Regions from separate parts of the Pseudomonas sp. CBS genome, predicted to be linked through region 3. Evidence: riboswitches for the same ligand, from Rfam matches in the RefSeq annotation. Region 3 holds a riboswitch; each other region holds the start of a gene.
What was found. A riboswitch is a leader RNA that binds a small molecule or an ion and turns the genes downstream of it on or off. The one in region 3 is predicted to bind cobalamin.

Region 1 (6,372 bases), 1.5 Mb from region 3:
CTTGGCCACGTCCCGCACCGCGCCGGCGCCGTGGTAACTGCTGACCACCGCCGTCAATGCGGCGCGGGTGCGGCCGTAGCGTTGGAACACGTATTGCAGCACTTCTTCGCGGCGTTCGTGTTCGAAGTCCACGTCGATGTCCGGCGGCTCGTTGCGTTCCCGGGACAGGAAGCGCTCGAACAACATGTTCATCAGGCTCGGGTTGATCTCGGTGATGCCCAGGGCAAAACACACCGCCGAGTTGGCCGCCGAACCGCGGCCCTGGCACAGGATCGAACGGCTGCGGGCGAAGCGCACAATGTCGTGCACGGTGAGGAAGTAGCTTTCGTAGCCCAGCTCGGTGATCAGCTTCAGCTCATCGTTGATCTGCCCAAGGGTCTTGGCGTCCACGCCGTGCGGCCAACGCTGGGCAATGCCCTCTTCGGTCAAGGTGCGCAACCAGCTCTCAGGCGTTTGCCCTTCGGGCACCAGTTCCCTCGGGTATTGATAGCGCAGTTGGCCGAGGTCGAAGGTGCAACGCCGGGCGATATTCAGGGACTCTTCCAGCAAGTGCGCCGGGTACAGCGCGGCCAGTGCATCGAGGCTGCGCAAGTGCCGTTCGCCATTGGGATGCAGGCGCGCACCGGCTTCGGCCACCGGGACGTGATGACGGATTGCGGTCATGGTGTCTTGCAGGGCACGGCGGCCACGCACATGCATATGCACATCGCCGCAGGCCACGGCCGGCAGGTGCAGGCTGGCGGCCAGGTTCAAACGTTGCTCAAGGTGGCGGGCATCGTTCTGGCCGCAATGCAGCTCCACCGCCAGCCACAGGCGATCGGTAAATGTGCTGCGCAGCCATTGGATATGGGCTTGGGTGTCGGTGTCTTCGACCATCCATAACGCCAGCAAACCTTGCACGGATGCGAAGTCTTCCTGCAGCAGGCGGTAGTGACCTTTTTCCGCACGGCGGCGGGCGATGGTGATCAGCCGGCACAGGTGCTGATAGCCCTCCAGGTTCTCCACCAGCAGTACCAGCTTCGGGCCATTTTCCAGGCGCATCTCGCTGCCGATAATCAGCGGCAACTCGACTGCCTTGGCCGCCTGCCAGGCACGCACGATACCCGACAAGGTGCATTCATCGGTGATCGCCAGCGCTGCGTAGCCCTGCTGCTTGGCCCGTTCGAACAGTTCGCGGGCACTGGAGGCGCCACGCTGGAAACTGAAGTTGGACAGGCAATGCAGCTCCGCGTACTTCATGCGAACCAGCCTTGCAGCCACAGCGTGCCGCTTTCGCCCACGGTGCGGTAGGCCCAGCCTTGCTGGCCGGCACGAGTGCGCACCAGGTAATAATCGCGGCGCACATCGGCGCCATCCCACCAGCCGGATTCGATGCGCTCCGGGCCCATCAGGATGTGCAGACCTTGCTCGGCCAGGGGCGTCGGTTCATGCAACAACCAGCCCGGGCGTTGCACGTTGTTTGAGGGTGAGCACGGGCGAAGATCAGCACCGGGTTGCCAGGCGCATTCGGGGCGGTGGTCGGCGTGAAAGCGCAGGCCTTGCACCGCTTCGTCCCCCAACCGCGCCCGCAGGCGTTCGCGCAGTTGTTCCCACGGCAGGGTTTGTTGCGGGCGCTCGTCGAACAGGTCCTGGCGCTGGGGCACAAACACCGGCAGGTCCTGGGCCACCAGGCGAAAGCCACGCACCGGCGAGGTGACTTGCACCTGCTCCAGGCGGCCGCGGGCCAGTTCGAACAGCATCGCTGCGTCACGCTCGGCGCTGAGCAGGCCGACTTTGATGACGGTGTCGGGTTCTGCGGCGTGCTCCAGGTGCAGGTCAAAGCGCTGCACGCCACTGTCGCGGCCACACAGGAACGCCGATAAATCGCCGGTCAAACGGCGCAAGGGAAACAGCAAAGCCTGGTGGGACAGCACATCAAAATTCAGCTCGATGCGCACATCGAACTGGTCCGGCGGTTGGTAGAACGCCAGGGCCAAGGGCCGTTGCCCGCACAATGCATCGAGGTGCTTGAGTAGCGCCGCGTCGAAACGCCGGGCCAGGGTATGCCGGGGCAATGCCTGCACCTGGGCCAGGGTGCGCAGGCCCATACGCGACAACGCGGTGGCGGCGTGTGGGTCGAGGCCGGCGCGATCGATGGGGATCGGCGCCAGGGCTTGTTGCAGGCTGTGCTCATCGGCCACGGCCAGGCCGTCGTAGGCATTCGCCAGAATCCGCGCCGCCGCCGGGTTCGGCGCGGCGATGATGCGATGACGAAACCCCAGGTCAGTCAGTTCCTTGCGCAAGCGCGCTTCGAGCAACGGCCAGGGCCCGAACAGGCCCAGGCTCGACTCGATCTCGAACAACAACGCTCGTGGGTAATACAGGCTGACCTGGGAGCTGAAACGGTAGGCCCAGGCGGCGAGAAATTGCTGCCAGTATTCGATCTGTGCCGGCTCGTATTCGGCGCAGGCAAAGGCCTTGGTCAAGGCATGGGCTGCCGTCAGGGATTGGCCCGGGCGCAGGCCGAGTTTGCGCGCGGCCTCATTGACGGTTTGCAGCACCCGCCGCTGCGGCGTGCCGGCCAACAGGGCCAACGCCTGATCCGGTTCGGGGCGCAGACGCAGCACCCCGTCCAGCGCCAATTGCGGGAAGACAATACACACCCAGCGCATGCCAACCTCAGTGCCCAAGCGCAATGGGCGCGGGATGGGCCAGGCCGCCCCGGCACTTGAGCACCCGCACTTGCGCAGGGCTCGCCTCCACCGCCAGGCGCAACGCGGCCGGTGACGGGTTGATAGCCTCGTTCAAGGAGCGCCAGGCAAAGGCCAGGGTCTGGCCGGTTTCCGCCGCCACCTGCAAGCGGCGCAAGGCGCGGTCATCGGCCTTGCGCGGCCAGCACAGCACCGCGCCACAACTGCCGGAGCGCAGGCATTGCTCAACGGCCCACAGGGCGTCACGTTCATCGGCCTGGATCACGGAAAGCTGGCGTACATCCACCCCGGCGTTTTGCCAGGCGTGGGGGTACGGCGTGTAAGGCGGCGCCACCAGTACGATGCGCTCGCCGGCCGCCGACAACCGCGCCAGGGTCGGCCACACCAGTTGCAACTCGCCCACGCCCTCCTTCGCCATCAGGATTTCGCTCAACGCCGCTTCCGGCCAGCCACCGCTGGGCAGCACCGCATCCAGGGCCGCAAGCCCGGTGGGATGGACGCTGGCGGGCGGCGCGGCGGGCCGGCCTTTCCAGACCCGGCCGCCATTGAACAGCGAGTCCAGTGCAACGACGGCGCCCATCAGCCTTGCCTCACCAAACCGCAGAACACCCCTTCGATGGCCAGGTCCTGATCGGGCCGCACCACGATGGGTTGATAAGCGGGGTTGCGCGGCAGCAGGCGCACGCGCTCGCCGACGTGTTCGAAGCGCTTGATGGTGACTTCACCGTCCAGGCGCGCCACCACGATCTGCCCGTTCAAGGCCTCGGCACTGCGACGTACGCCCACCAGGTCGCCATCGAGGATGCCGTCTTCGATCATCGAATCGCCCTGCACCCGCAGCAGGTAATCCGGGGTTTTCGCGAACATGGCCGGGTCGAGTAAGAGGCGGTTGTGCACCTCAGCGTCAGCGCCGATGGGCAAGCCGGCGGCCACCCGGCCGAGTACCGGGATGTCCAGCAGCTCCGGCCGCGCCGGCTGATTGAGCAGGCGAATGCCGCGCGCCTGGTTGGGGTTGACCTCGATAAAACCGCCCTCGGTCAGCGCCAGCACATGCTTGCGCGCCACGCTGCGGGAGGCAAAGCCGAACGCCTCGGCGATCTCGGCGAGGCTGGGAGACTGGCCTTGCTGCGCGATACGGTCGCGGATAAAGGTCAGGATGGCGGTACGGCGGGGCGTTAGAGTCGTCATGGAGTACATTTGTACTCCTGTGGGAATTTTCTGGCAATATCCGTCAGTCGCTTCCCATGCAGCCACCGGAAAAGTCCCCGCCAAGTTGACGAACGGTCTTTCGAATGTTCAGATGCCGGCCTGTTTCAGGTGCCCCCTGCCGCCGTGCTTGGGGTGAAACGGGAAACCGGTGCCGCTCTTTTTTTGAGCCAGTCCGGTGCTGCCCCCGCAACGGTAGACGCGTGACCCCTTCGACACACCACTGTGGCCTGCGCGCCATGGGAAGGTGAAGGCGTCCATACGCGTGAGCCCGGAGACCGGCCTGGAATTCTGTTTGGCAAAATCCTGCGGTGGGCGGGCATGGGCCGGTATTGGCGTGTGCTCGGTGCCTACTCGTGCGTGCTTTTCGCGAAAGATACTTTTCCGAGAAGACTATGATTCGACCTTTCAAGACTCCTGTGCCCGGCCTGTTGTTCGGCTGCCTGTTCAGCCCCCTGCTGCTGGCCGACGACAACACCCTGGAACTCAAGCAACTCAACGTTTCCGCACCGTCGGTGGAGTCTACCACCGTGGCCGATATGGCCCAGTACGGCAGCAAGGTTGAGATCGTCACCCGCGAACAGATTGAACGCGCCGGCCCCGCCGCCGATGTGTCGCGCGTGATGCAGATGTTCATCCCCGGCCTGTACGTGGCACCCAAGAATGGCCCGTTCGACTACGGCACTTATTCCCTGCTGGGTGGGCGCAACGACGACACGCTGATCCTGCTGGACGGCGTGCGCCTGAACAACCGCCTGTACGGCGGCCTGTACCTGGACACCCTGCCCGCCAACGCCATCGAGCGCATCGAAGTGCTCAAGGGTGGCCAGAGCCTGCTGTTCGGCACCCAGGCGGTGTCGGGGGTGATCAACATCGTCACCCGCAGCCCGCAAACCCGCGAGGCGTCCGGCGAGGTGAACCTGGGTGCCGACACCTTCGGCGGCACCACCGGCGACGCCCGGGTCGAGAAGATTTTCAATAACGGATTTGGCGACCTCGGCTTGCTGGCCTACGTCAGCCGCAACGCCTCCGAGGGCTACCAGCCGTTTCGCAACCGCGACATGAAAAATGTCACCGACAAGAAGCGCTCCTACGAAGTCACCACCTTCGGCACCAAGGCGATCCAGTCGTTTGGCGATGACACGCGCCTGGAACTGTTTTACCAATACGCCGACGCCAACCTCGATTTCGCCCGCCCGGTGGACAACCACAAGACCACCAACGACCGCGTACAACAAATCGCTACGGCGACCTTCGAGCAAACCATCAACGAGCGCCTGAGCTACTTCGTCAAAGGGCATATCAACGATTGGGACACGCGCTTCACCCGTCTCAACAATGTCGAAGGCGGCGGCACCAAGGTCATCAACCACAACGACTACTGGGGCTTCACCGACTGGGGCGTGCAGGCCGAAGGCAAGGCCGTGTTGCCCGGTGAGCATGTGCTGGTATTCGGTTCCGACAACCAGTGGTTCAAGGGCCAGGACGATGTATTGATCATCGACGACAACAAGGCCCAGGCCCACGCGCTGTACACCCAACTGCGCCCGACTATCGAGGCGTTGCCGAACTGGCACCCGAGCATCGGCGTACGCCACGAAGCCATGAGCGGCGGCGACAGCGCCACCGTCGGCATGCTTACTTCGCTCTACGACCTCAACGACAACTGGGCCCTGCGCGGCCAATACGGCACCGCCTACAAACTGCCGAATGCCGAGCAACTGTTCGTCAACGAAGACGATGAGAAAGGCAACCGCAACCTCAAGCCGGAGAAGAGCCGCAACGCCGAACTGGGCATCGACTATAAGGGCAGCCTGCTGGCGCGGGACTTCAGCGCCAGCGTGACGCTGTTCAAGCGCAAGATCACCGACCTGATCACCCTGGACGATATCCAGTGGGTCAACGGCCAGGGGCAGATCCAGATGCGCGGTTTCGAGGCCGACGCCAAGCTGCAACTAAACGAGCAATGGAGCGTGCAGGCCGACATGACCCGCAACCTCACCGAGTCCCGCGCGGGTGTCACCCTCAACGATATTCCCGGCTTCTTCGCCCGCTCGCGGGTCGGCTATGAATCGGTGGACCGCCTATGGGGCGTCGGTACTGCCGTGCGTTACATCGGCGATATTGTCAGCTCGAAAAAGGTCGAGTACGGCAACTACACCGTGGTCGACGCCGACGCCTATCGCTACCTCGACAACGCCCACCAACACCGCGTCAGCCTGCTGGTAGAGAACCTGTTCGACCGCGATTACGTCACCAGCCGCGCCAGCAACGTCGACAACCTCGGGCGGCCGTTCACCTCCGAAGTACGCTACACGTATCGCTTCTGATGAGTACGCCCGTGGAAACTCATCCGGACTGGTCCCATGTGCCTGACCACGCCCGTCACGTGTTCCTGTGCACCGGCCCGCGCTGCACCCAGCGTGGCGCGCTGCAATTATGGAAAACCCTGCGCCGCCACCTGCTGGCACACGAT
Region 2 (6,372 bases), 1.2 Mb from region 3:
CAAAACGTGGCTGAGCAGCAAAAACCAGCACAACAGTCCCAGGCAAAATTCGTTGCGTCGCAGTCTTCCACTGTTTACCAGGAAGAAATCGCAACTGAAAAAGAACTCGCCGACTTCGCCGGCAGCAAGCCTTACCAGCTTCCAGTTCTGGCCGACAGCATTCTCGAACGTGGCATGTCCCTGATCGGTACCCGTTACCGTTTCGGCGGTACCTCTGAAGCCGGTTTCGACTGCAGCGGTTTCATCGGCTACCTGTTCCGCGAGGAAGCCGGCATGAATCTGCCGCGTTCCACCCGCGAAATGATCAACGTGGATGCACCGTTGGTCGCGCGGAACAACCTCAAGCCCGGTGATCTGCTTTTCTTTAGTACGGCTGGTCGCGGTCGTGTCAGTCACGCCGGTATCTACCTGGGCGACAACCAGTTTATCCACTCCAGCAGCCGCCGCAGCGGTGGTGTGCGAGTCGACAACCTGGGTGACAGCTACTGGAGCAAAACCTTCATCGAAGCCAAGCGCGCCCTGGCGATGGCCCCGACTACCGTTACCGCTAGCAAGTAAAGTTAAAGTGATACTTGAAGTTTGACGTGTAAGCGCTAGAATCCCTGGACATTGTTGTAAATCGATCGCGCGAGCCTTGCTTGCGCGTTCTGTTTTTCAACGTTCGGCAGCGAAAGCCGCATCCAGATCAGGATTGTTCTGCCCATGTCGACCTCGGCCCGCCTAATTCTTCTTGTTTGCGCCGCGCTGCTCAGCGCCTGCGCAAGCCGTCCTCCGCCTGCGCCCGTGGCCGTCAAGCCCAAGCCGGTGTTCAATACCTACGCCACCCAGAATTTTTCGCCTGCGGCCGAAGACGTGCTCTTTCGTGCGCTGGGCCTGGTCGGCACGCCTTATCGTTGGGGCGGCAACACGCCGGACTCGGGGTTTGATTGCAGTGGCTTGATCGGTTTCGTCTACCGTGACGCGGCGGGCATCTCTCTGCCGCGCACCACCCGCGAGCTGATCGTGATGCGCGCCCAGGACGTGAGCGAAAACAACCTGCAGACCGGCGACCTGATTTTCTTCGCCACCGGTGGCGGCTCGCAGGTCAGCCACGCCGGGATCTACGTGGGTGAAGGCCGCTTTGTGCATGCGCCGCAAACCGGCGGTACGGTGAAGCTGGACACGCTGTCCAAAGCCTATTGGCAAAACGCCTACCTGAGCGCCAAGCGTGTGTTGCCAGCCGAGCACCTGGCACGAAACCCCTAGGAAAACACGAAACCCAATGTGGGAGTGGGCTTGCTCGCGAATGCAGTGTGTCAGTCACTTTGTTGTCGGCTGATCCACCGTATTCGCGAGCAAGCCCGCTCCCACATTTGTTTTGCGGTGTTTGCGCAGTGGGCTATTTAGCCGCCGACACCCGCCACACCTTGTTCCCCACATCATCTGCCACCAACAAATCCCCCTGCTTGTCGATCACCACGCCGACCGGGCGGCCCATGGCTTTCTCATCGCTGTTGAGGAAGCCGGTCAGCACATCCACCGGCTGGCCTTTTGGCTTGCCTGCCTCAAACGGCACGAAGATCACCTTGTAGCCACTGTGGGGCTTGCGGTTCCACGAACCATGTTGGCCGATAAACGCGCCATTGCTGAATTGCGCCGGTAACTTGCTGCCATCAGCAAAGGTCAGTCCCAGCGAGGCTGTGTGCGGGCCGACTGCATAATCCGGGGCAATCGCCTTGGCCACCAGGTCCAGGTTCTGCGGTGTGACCCGCACATCCACGTGCTGCCCGTAGTAACTGAATGGCCACCCGTAGAAGGCGCCATCCTTGACCGAGGTGATGTAGTCCGGCACCAGATCGCTGCCGATTTCATCGCGCTCGTTGACGGCCGTCCATAGCGCGCCGCTTTGCGGTTCCCAGGCCATGCCGTTGGGGTTGCGCAGGCCGGAGGCGAAGATGCGGTGTTGGCCGGTGGCGCGGTCCACTTCCCAGATCGCGGCCCGGCCTTGTTCCGCTTCCAGGCCATTTTCCCCGACGTTGCTGTTGGAGCCCACGCTGACGTACAGCTTGCTGCCGTCCTTGCTGGCGATCACGTTCTTGGTCCAGTGATGGTTAATGCTGCCGCCCGGCAAGTCGGTGACGGTGGTGCCGGCGTCCTTGATCGAGGTTTCCCCAGGCTGATAAGGGAAGCGCAGCAATTTGTCCGAATCGGCGACATACAGGTCGTTGCCCACCAGCGTCATGCCGAACGGCGAGTTCAGGTTCTCCAGGAACACCGTACGGGTTTCGGCCACGCCGTCGTGGTCGGCGTCCCGCAGCAGGGTGATGCGGTTCGGGCTCGGCACGCCGGCCCCGGCACGGCCCATGACTTTCTCCATCACCCAGCCACGAATGCCCTTGGCATCATCCGGCTTGGGCGGCGCGTTGGTTTCCGCCACCAGCACGTCGCCATTGGGCAGCACGTACAGCCAGCGTGGGTGATCCAGGCCTTCGGCGAACGCGGCCACCTGGGTGCCCGCGGCCGGAGTTGGCTTGACGCCTTCGGGCCAGCCGATGGCCGGGGCGATGTTCACCGTGGGGATCAGGGTTTTATTCGGCTCCGGCAGTTTGGGCGAGGGTCCGGTGCCGTCGGACACCTGAAGGGTCGAGCTTTCACCACAGGCGGCGAGGGTGCCGGCGACCATGATCAGTAGGGCAAGTCGGGTCTTGTGCATGGTTTTCTCCTTAATACCTGTAGTGGTAGAGGAGCGCAGCGGCCCGATGGTTCACGCGCATGTCCGGCTTTAATTGACGCTCCACCCCCAACCCACTAACCTTCGCGGCTTGTTTCAGGTGCTCTGTGGCGTACGCGCCGACTGAGTGAAACAGGGAAGCCGGTGAGTGAGCGCACTTTTCTACAGTGCCGCCACGATTCCGGCGCTGCTGCCCCGCAACGGTAAATGAGTCAAGACGGTGCCTTAAGCCACTGTATCGCCCGCGATATGGGAAGGCGCACCCTCGGCATCCCATGCCACTCATGAGCCCGGAGACCGGCCTGATCCATCCAACAGCATCACGGTGGGCGATGCTTGGCTGTCTGTATTGTCTTTTTCCTGCCCGCCGTTTTTGTCCAGCCCCAACGGAGAGCTGCCATGACTGAATCCCCCGATCGTGACGAACGCCACCTGGCGCGCATGCTGCGCAAAAAAGCCGTGATTGATGAGCGCATTGCCAACTCACCGAACGAGTGCGGGTTGCTGCTGGTGCTCACCGGCAACGGCAAAGGCAAGAGCAGTTCTGCCTTTGGCATGCTGGCGCGAGCCATGGGCCACGGCATGCAATGCGGCGTGGTGCAGTTCATCAAGGGCCGTAATAGCACCGGCGAAGAACTGTTCTTCCGGCGTTTCCCCGAGCAGGTGCGCTTCCACGTGATGGGCGAAGGTTTTACCTGGGAAACCCAGGACCGTGCGCGCGACATCGTGGCCGCCGAAGCCGCCTGGGCGGTCTCCCGGGAAATGCTGCAGAACCCGGCCATCGGCCTGGTGGTGCTGGACGAGCTGAACATCGCCCTCAAGCACGGCTACCTCGACCTGGACCAGGTACTCGGCGACCTGCAAGCCCGCCCGCCGATGCAGCACGTGCTGGTGACTGGCCGAGGCGCCAAACCCGAATTGATCGAAATGGCCGACACCGTGACTGAAATGGGCATGCTCAAGCACGCCTTCCAGGCCGGTATCAAGGCGCAGAAAGGCATCGAACTTTGAACCAGCCCCGTCACTGTCCTGCTGTGCTGATCGCCGCACCGGCGTCCGGCCAGGGCAAAACCACCGTCACCGCCGCGCTGGCCCGTTTGCACCGCAACCTGGGGCGCAAGGTGCGGGTGTTCAAATGCGGCCCGGACTTTCTCGACCCGATGATCCACGAGCGCGCCAGTGGTGCGCCGGTCTATCAGTTGGACATGTGGATGGTGGGCGAGCAGGAAAGTCGCCGGTTGCTGTGGGAAGCGGCGGGGGAAGCCGACCTGATCCTGATCGAAGGCGTGATGGGCTTGTTCGACGGCACGCCGTCCAGCGCCGACCTTGCGCGGCACTTTGGCGTGCCGGTACTGGCGGTGATCGACGGCACGGCCATGGCCCAGACCTTCGGCGCCCTGGCATTGGGCCTGGCGCGTTACCAGCCGGACCTGCCGTTCGCCGGTGTGCTGGCTAACCGCGTCGGCACACTGCGCCACGCGCAATTGCTCGAAGGCAGCCTTACCGAAGGCCTGCGCTGGTACGGCGCGCTGTCCCGGGAAACCGGTATCGAGTTGCCCAGCCGCCACCTTGGCCTGGTGCAGGCCAGCGAATTGAACGACCTTGATCTACGACTCGACGCCGCCGCCCAGGCCTTGGGCAGCAGTTGCGAGGTAGCGCTGCCACCGCCGGTGGAATTCGCCGCACCCGAGTTGATCGAGACCCAACCGTTGCTGGCCGGTGTGCGCATTGCCGTGGCCCGCGACGAAGCCTTCGCCTTTACCTACGGTGCCAGCCTCGACCTGCTGCGGGCGATGGGCGCCGAGCTGTGCTTCTTCTCGCCGATTCGCGACCGCGCGTTGCCCGACGCTGACAGCCTCTACCTGCCGGGCGGTTACCCGGAACTGCATCACCAGGCGCTGTCGGAAAATACCCCGATGCTGGCCGCCATTCGCGCCCATCACGCTGCCGGCAAGCCGCTGCTGGCCGAATGCGGCGGCATGCTCTATCTGCTGGACTCGCTCACCGATGTCGACGGCACCCGTGCCGAACTGGTGGGCCTGCTCCAGGGTGATGCCGTGATGCAGAAACGTCTGGCGGCGCTGGCCCTGCAAAACGTCGAACTGCCCGAAGGCCTGCTGCGTGGCCACACTTATCATCACTCGTTGACCAGCACAGAATGGCAGCCGATTGCCCGGGGCCTGAGCCCGAATGGCGGGCGCGGCGCCGAGGCGGTTTATCGTCAGGGCCGGATGACGGCTTCCTACGTGCACTTTTACTTCCCGTCCAACCCGACAGCGGTGGCTGCCCTGTTTGCGCCAAGCCTTGAGACCGCCATCGCAGGCAAGCCAGCTCCCACACTTGACCGAGTTGAAACGCAATCTACGGTGGGAGCGGGCTTGCCCGCGATGAGGCCATGACGGACAACGCCTTTCCGGAAGCCGACCGCGAAGCCGTCTACCGCGCCATCGCCGAACGCCGTGACATGCGCCACTTCAGCGGTGGCACCGTCGCGCCTGAATTGCTCCACCGCCTGCTGCAAGCCGCCCACCAGGCGCCGAGCGTCGGCTTGATGCAGCCCTGGCGTTTTATCCGCATCAGCGACCGCAACCTGCGCGGCCAGATCCAGCAGCTAGTGGAAGAAGAACGCGTACGCACCGCCGAAGCCCTTGGCGAGCGCTCCGACCAGTTTATGAAGCTCAAGGTCGAAGGCATCAACGACTGTGCCGAAGTACTGGTGGCGGCGTTGATGGACGATCGCGAACGGCATATCTTCGGGCGCCGTACCTTGCCGGAAATGGACATGGCGTCGTTGTCCTGCGCGATCCAGAATCTATGGCTGGCCGCCCGCGTCGAAGGGCTGGGCATGGGCTGGGTCTCGTTGTTCGAGCCCCAGGCCCTGGCCGACCTGCTGGGCCTGCCGCCCGGCGCCAAGCCGCTGGCCGTGTTGTGCCTGGGCCCGGTGACCGAGTTCTACCCGGCACCGATGTTGCAGCTCGAAGGCTGGACCGAACCACGGCCACTGAGTGACATGTTGTACGAGAATGTTTGGGGAGTGAGTCAATGAGTGTGGCCTTGCTGAGTGTCGCTGCGGTGGCGCTGGATGCGCTGCTGGGCGAGCCCAGGCGCTGGCATCCGCTGGTAGCGTTCGGCAATTTTGCCGAGCGTATCGAGCAGCGTTTCAACTCCGGCGGCCGTGGCTGGCGCAGTCATGGCGTCACCGCGTGGGTGATCGCAGTGGTGCCGCTGACGCTGCTGGCCACGGCCCTGTCGTGGGCGCCGTATATCGGCTGGGTATTGGAAATCCTCGCGCTGTACTGCGCCCTGGGCATGCGCAGCCTCGGTGAACACGTGCTGCCGGTCGCGCAGGCGCTGCGCAGCGATGACCTGGACGAGGCCCGTAAGCGTGTCAGCTACCTGGTAAGCCGCCAGACCAGCGAACTGGACCAAACGGAAGTGGCCCGCGCGGCCACCGAATCGGTGCTGGAAAACGGCAGCGATGCGGTGTTCGCTGCACTGTTCTGGTTTGTGGTCGCTGGCGTGCCCGGCGTGGTGCTCTATCGACTGAGCAACACCCTGGATGCCATGTGGGGCTATCGCAATGAACGCTTTGAGCGTTTCGGCTGGGCCGCAGCAAAGATCGACGACGTGCTCAACTACATTCCGGCGCGCCTGGTGGCGTT
Region 3 (6,372 bases):
CTGTTTGTCGACAAGGGCGCGGCGGGCGTGGATGTGTTCTTCGTGATCAGTGGTCTGGTGATCTTCCTTTCCACCGAGAACAAACAGCTGCCGCCCTGGCGATTCCTGGTGTATCGCCTGCTGCGGATCGTCCCGGCGTACTGGTTCTACACGGTGTTGATGGCACTGTTGGTGGTGTTTGCCCGGCCGGTGTTGCCGGACCAGAGCGTTGATGCGGCCCATGTGTTGATGTCCTTGCTGTTTATACCTTCCGAAAATCCCGGTGGTTATGGGATGTACCCGACCTTGAATGTCGGCTGGACCCTGAACTACGAGATGCTCTTCTACGTGCTGTTTGCCTGGGCGCTGCTGTTTCGGCGGCAGTGGCGGGTGCTGGTGGTGGGCGCATTGTTGTTCGCGGTGTGCCAGGCGTGGACGTCGTTTGGCTGGATCAGCGATTTTTATCGTTCGGACATCGTGTACGAGTTCTTGCTGGGAATTGGCATCGGCATGCTGTATCGCAAGGGCTGGATTCGCCCCGGCCTGTGGCTGCCCCTGGCGGGCATTGCCGGTGCGTTGCTGGCGATTTATCACTGGCCGGCATCACCTCGCGCCCTGACCTGGGGCTTGCCGAGCGCGGTGCTGGTGGTGGCCTGTATTTCGATGGAACGCTATTTCGAGCGTAGCCGACTGCTCAAGGTGATGGGGGACTGTTCCTATTCGGTCTATCTGATGCACGTGCTGGTGTTGTCCGCCGGCGGTTTTGTTGCCCAGCGTTATGGGGTTAACGCCTACGTGATGCTCGGCGTGTGCGTGGTGTTGATCGCCCTTGGGTCGTTGGCCAGCTATCACTGGTTGGAAAAGGGCAGTTATCGTCGGCTCAAAGGCTGGTTCGATGGCGACGAACGGTTGGTTCTTTTCCGACAAAAATACTAGGACTTTGTACCTCGGTAATAATTTGGCGTAAACTGCCGGCAAGCCTGCGAGGAGTTTCCATGACCGCTATTACCATTACCGACGCCGCCCACGATTACCTGGCTGATCTGCTGTCGAAGCAGAACACCCCGGGCATCGGGATCCGCGTCTTTATCACCCAGCCCGGCACCCAGTACGCAGAGACGTGCATTGCCTATTGCAAGCCGGGAGAAGAAAAACCTGAAGATACGGCGTTGGGGCTGAAAAGCTTCACGGCGTATATCGATGCGTTCAGTGAAGCGTTCCTTGACGATGCGGTGGTTGATTACGCCACTGATCGTATGGGTGGCCAGCTGACCATCAAGGCGCCGAACGCCAAGGTGCCGAACGTTAATGCGGATAGCCCGATTAACGAGCGCATCAACTATTACCTGCAGACCGAGATCAATCCCGGGCTGGCCAGCCACGGTGGTCAGGTGAGCCTGATTGATGTGGTGGATGATGGTATTGCTGTGTTGAAGTTTGGTGGCGGTTGCCAGGGCTGTGGCCAGGCGGACGTGACCTTGCGTGAGGGGATTGAGCGTACGCTGCTTGAGCGGGTTCCGGAGCTCAAGGGTGTGCGGGATGTGACTGACCATACGCAGAAAGAAAACGCCTACTACTAAGGGTGTTTGCTGCGGATGTGGAAAAACGGCGCCTCGTGAGCGCCGTTTTTTTTGGTTTGGATTCAGTGGGTTGGGTGGGGATTGTGAGGTTTTGGGTTAGGTATGTTGTGTACATATCCGTTATTTAGGTAACGGCGGCTTATGGTTCCGCTCTTACAGCGGGTCACTTTTGGCAAACGCCCCAAAAGTAACCAAAAGGTCTTTGCCCCACCACTCGGTGCCTCGCCTGGGCTCGGCATGCCCGCACTCCGGCCCGATTCCGCGGGCCGCCGCGACGGGCCATCCATGGCCCGGCGCGGCTAAATCGGCTTCCCTGCCGATTTACCCGCTCCACCGTGCCTACTTGCGGCCATCGTGGTTAACGGGGCCCGCAGATCAAAATCAAAAGCAGATCAAGATCAAAGGCACGCAGCCTCGCTGGCGCTCGACAGCTGCTACGGTCGGGGTGGCTCTGCTTTTCTGTGGGAGCGGGCTTGCTCGCGAAAAACCTGAGAGCGCCGCGTTCATTCAGAATGCCCGCGTCATCGTTAACGACCTTCGCGAGCAAGCCCGCTCCCACATTTTTTGGACCGTGCCCGCTTTAGATTTTGATTTGGCTTTTAACACTCAAGCCGGCCGGGAGGCCGCTGTGCTCTTGATCTGCTTTTGATCTTGATCTTAGGCGCCCCGTTAAACCACGCTGGCCGAACGCAGGCTTTGGAGCGTGGGTAACCTGGCAGGACGCCAGGTTAGCCGTCCTGGGCCAGGGATGGCCCATGACGGCGGCCCACGGTCCAAAGCCGGAGTGAGGGCACACCGAGCCTAGGCGAGGTGCCGAGTGGTGGGGCAAGAGCGTTTTGCTTACTTTTGCGCTCTTCAAAAGTGAGCCGCTGTAAGAGCGGAACCCATAGTCGCCGTTACCTAAATAACGGATATGTACCCCATCCCCCCTCAGGGCCGATACAAATGCGCATGCCCCGCACGATACAACGACGACTCACCAAAACTATCACTGGCCAAAACCCGACCCACCACAATCAACGCCGTACGCCGAAACCCCTTGGCCGCCACCTTCCCGGCAATATCCGCCAGCGTACCAATGGCCCAATCCTGATCCGGCCAGGTCGCTCGGTGCACCACCGCAATCGGACAATCCTCCCCATAGTGAGGCACCAACTCAGCCACGATCTTCTCCAGATGATTCACCCCCAGGTGAATCGCCATGGTCGTCCCATGCTGCGCCAAACTACTGAACGCCTCACCCTCAGGCATCGCCGTCTTATCCGCATACCGCGTCAAAATCACACTCTGCGCAATGTCCGGCAACGTCAGCTCAGCCTCCAGCAACGCCGCACACGCCGCCACCGCCGTAACCCCAGGAATGATCTGAAACCCAATCCCCAGCTCCCGCAACAGCCGAATCTGCTCCCCAATCGCCCCGTACAAACTCGGATCCCCGGAATGCACCCGCGCCACATCCTGGCCTTTCTCATGGGCCGTCTTGATCAGCCCAATGATCTGCTCCAGATGCAACTCCGCACTGTTAACCACCAGCTCCGCCTGATGCCCCTCAAGCACCGCCGCCGGCACCAGCGAACCGGCATAGATGATCACCGGGCAACTGCGAATCAGCCGCTGCCCCTTGACCGTGATCAGTTCCGGGTCGCCTGGGCCTGCGCCGATGAAAAAGACAGTCATGGATTCATTCCTGTGAAAAAAGCACGCGAGCAGCCCTCCAGATGAAGATTGCTCATGATCAAAGATGACGATTATCGGGAATTCAGCCGGCGCAAGCCAATGCAAAGGTGGCCTGGGCGGTTTTTTTGCGGGTGATCAGCAGGGTAGCAGGGCCTTGGGACAGGTGTTCTGCCAGTGCCAGGGCGGCACTTTCCGCGATGCCGTAGCAACCGGTATAAGCAAAAACCGTCTCCGACTTATGGCTCAATCGATCTTCATAGGGCGCCAATTGCGCCGCACTGAAAACCACCAAAGGCAGCTCCAGAATCTCTGCCAACTCAAGTAGCCCCGGCTCATCCTGCTTGCGATCAAGGCTGGCCAGCGCAGTGACGCGCTGGCGCTCAATGCCACCCTCGGCGAGGGCGGCATTGAACAGTTCAAGCAGGGCGTCGACAGAACAACCCCGCTGACAACCCAGGCCCACCGCCAGGATCATGCCGAATACTGACCATCACGGTTACGGCGAAACAACCAGGCACTGATCAACCCCAGCGCCAGCCAGAAGGCAACGTTGGTCAACTGCGAGGCAATCTTGAACTGAGCTTCCAGGGCTTCCGGCGCGAGCATCGAGTGGACTTCCGGCTGTGGAGCGCCAATCACATGGGGCACCGCCAGGATTGCCACGCCCAGGATTTTCAGCAGCCAGTTACGACCGAACACAATCAGCGCGATACCGGCAGCGGTGGAGGCGGCAGTGCCGATCCACCAGATCTGCCGTTGCGCCAGGTCTGCCGCCGCCGTGCCCGGCAGTTCAGGCGGCAAGCCCAGGGTCGGCGCCAACACAAAGGTGGCGTAACCGGCCAGGCCCCACAGCAGGCCTTGGGCCGTGCGGGTTGGTGCACGCAAGGTGTACAGGCCGGCAAGCATCAGGGCAAAACCCACGGCAACCACCAGGTTACCGCCCGTGGTCGACAGCACACGCTGCCAGCCATCTTCCGGCTCCCAGGCTTCGGCGTCGTGGCTGTGGGCCGCAGCGCCGGCATGCTCATGCACTTCGGTGGCCACGGGGGCCTTTTCGAAGGTTTCCGCCTGCAGAATCAGTGGGGCAACCCAGAAGCTTTGCAGCAAGGTCAGCAGCAAGGCGGCCAGAAGACCGGTGAAACCTGCGGTTTGGGCAATACGCTTGATCATGTCGGCAGGTCTCAGTGGCACGGGAACGCGGCGCTGTGGCGGGTATCGTGGGCGGCGTTGTGCACCGCTTCGATGTGCGAGAAACCGGCGAAATACACCAGGCACGCGCCGAGGATCGACGCACCGATGGCGGCGGTCAGGCGTTGGCTCAGGGTGGCAGTGGTGCTGGCGGTAGAGGCGGTGCTGCTGATGATCGACATGGCGCGTCCCTTCAGGGTTCAGGGTGCACGAGCGCATGAAAACCCCACGAGCCAGGCACGCAGGGTTCTGAACAGCGCCCGCCCACCGCGGGTTTGTTATCTGATTTTTTCGGGCCGGTCTCCGGGCTTGCGAGGGGCCTGGGCCTTGAAAGCATCACCTTCCCATGCCCTGGAGGCACAGTGGATTTGACGCTTCACTCGCTTACCGTTGCGGGGGCAGCACCGGACTCGTCACGCCCTTGAGTAAAGGAACATGACTCACCGGTTTCCCGTTTCACCCTGTGAAGGGCACCCGAAACAAGATGTGTAGGAGAGCATGGGCGGGCGATGGGCGTCAAATCGCCGCGTTAACCCCAGCGTTTGAACAACACACTGGCATTCACGCCACCAAAGCCAAATCCATTGGAAATCGCGTATTCAATCGGCAACGGCCGGGCTTGGCCACGGACCATATCCAGTCCTTCGGCAGCGGGGTCCGGGTTGTCCAGGTTGAGGGTCGCCGGGGCAATCTGATCGCGCAGGGCGAGCACAGTGAAGATCGCCTCGATCCCGCCCGCGGCGCCCAACAGATGGCCGGTCGCCGACTTGGTAGCGCTGATCGCGACGCTGGCATTTGCACCGAATAGCGTATTGATCGCCGCCAGCTCGCCGTTGTCGCCTACGGGGGTCGACGTGGCATGGGCGTTCAAGTGCTGGATCTGTGCGGCGCTGATCCCTGCTTGCGCAATCGCGAGCTCCATTGCCCGGCGTGCACCTGAGCCATCTTCCGGCCCCGAGGTCATGTGATAGGCGTCGGCACTGGTGCCATAGCCCACCAGCTCGGCGATAGGCGTCGCCCCGCGAGCCAGTGCATGCTCCAGTTCCTCGATCACCAATATCCCGGCACCTTCGCCCATCACAAACCCATCGCGGCCTTGATCGAACGGGCGCGAAGCCAGTGCCGGCGTGTCGTTGTAATCGCTGGACAGCGCACGCGCCGCAGCAAAACCGCCGAGGCTGACCCGGTGGATGCAGGCTTCGGCGCCGCCACACACGGCGATGTCGATTTCCCCTGCACGGATCATGCGCGCGGCATCACCAATCGCCTGTACGCCGGCGGCGCAAGCAGTGACGGGGGAGCCCAGCGGACCTTTCAGTTGATGCTGGATCGACACATGCCCGGCTGCCATGTTGCCGAGGAATGACGGAATCGTGAACGGCGAAAGGCGGCGTGGTCCTTTGCTGTCAGCCGTTCGGACGGCCTCGGCAATCGCGGGAAAACCACCCACGCCGGAAGCGATAATGGTCGCAGTACGTTCCTGCTGCGAGGGCGTTTTCGGACTCCAGCCCGCCTGGGCCAGGGCCTCTTGCGCGGCGGCCAGGGCAAACACGATGAACCGGTCCATCTTGCGTTGTTCTTTGGCCGGGATGACAGTGTCCGGGTCAAAGCCGGCTTCAGGGTCTTGGGTGCGGTCGAGCACTTGGCCGCCGATGCTGATTGCCAGGTCGCCGATCAATGCCTCGGGTAGCCTGCGAATCCCGGATTCACCGGCCAGCAGGCGCTTCCAGGTCTTTTCCACGCCGGTTGCCAGCGGGGTCACTGCACCCATGCCGGTCACAACAATTCGCTTACTCATGATCGCTTAGCTCCGCAAATTTCAGGTTGGTAGCATTGCATGGACGAAGCTATCATTATGAAAGTAACATCCGATAGCTTAAATTTCCGTAGCCGCCCCACAGAGGAACTGCAATGCAACGTAAGTCGCTGGTGAATGCCGAATGCCCGG

Region 1: it holds a riboswitch for cobalamin, as region 3 does, so the genes downstream of both, NVB75_RS06935 (TonB-dependent siderophore receptor) here and NVB75_RS00195 (CbtB-domain containing protein) in region 3, are expected to answer to the same signal.
Region 2: it holds a riboswitch for cobalamin, as region 3 does, so the genes downstream of both, cobO (cob(I)yrinic acid a,c-diamide adenosyltransferase) here and NVB75_RS00195 (CbtB-domain containing protein) in region 3, are expected to answer to the same signal.

What each region holds. Positions count from the first base shown of each region.
Region 1 covers NZ_CP102929.1:1,529,665-1,536,036, forward strand. The annotation lists gene NVB75_RS06915 (error-prone DNA polymerase) at 1-1,260, opposite strand, end outside; gene NVB75_RS06920 (DNA polymerase Y family protein) at 1,236-2,651, opposite strand; gene imuA (translesion DNA synthesis-associated protein ImuA) at 2,659-3,270, opposite strand; gene lexA (transcriptional repressor LexA) at 3,270-3,887, opposite strand; cobalamin riboswitch at 3,989-4,198, shown strand; gene NVB75_RS06935 (TonB-dependent siderophore receptor) at 4,292-6,226, shown strand; gene NVB75_RS06940 (ferredoxin) at 6,238-6,372, shown strand, end outside.
Region 2 covers NZ_CP102929.1:6,118,381-6,124,752, forward strand. The annotation lists gene NVB75_RS27955 (C40 family peptidase) at 1-558, shown strand, start outside; gene NVB75_RS27960 (C40 family peptidase) at 703-1,245, shown strand; gene NVB75_RS27965 (sorbosone dehydrogenase family protein) at 1,379-2,692, opposite strand; cobalamin riboswitch at 2,792-3,031, shown strand; gene cobO (cob(I)yrinic acid a,c-diamide adenosyltransferase) at 3,110-3,721, shown strand; gene NVB75_RS27975 (cobyrinate a,c-diamide synthase) at 3,718-5,109, shown strand; gene bluB (5,6-dimethylbenzimidazole synthase) at 5,106-5,756, shown strand; gene cbiB (adenosylcobinamide-phosphate synthase CbiB) at 5,753-6,372, shown strand, end outside.
Region 3 covers NZ_CP102929.1:54,106-60,477, forward strand. The annotation lists gene NVB75_RS00170 (acyltransferase) at 1-915, shown strand, start outside; gene nfuA (Fe-S biogenesis protein NfuA) at 975-1,559, shown strand; gene cobM (precorrin-4 C(11)-methyltransferase) at 2,490-3,236, opposite strand; gene NVB75_RS00185 (cobalamin biosynthesis protein) at 3,319-3,711, opposite strand; gene NVB75_RS00190 (CbtA family protein) at 3,708-4,406, opposite strand; gene NVB75_RS00195 (CbtB-domain containing protein) at 4,418-4,606, opposite strand; cobalamin riboswitch at 4,701-4,917, opposite strand; gene fabF (beta-ketoacyl-ACP synthase II) at 4,954-6,222, opposite strand; gene NVB75_RS00205 (helix-turn-helix domain-containing protein) at 6,336-6,372, shown strand, end outside.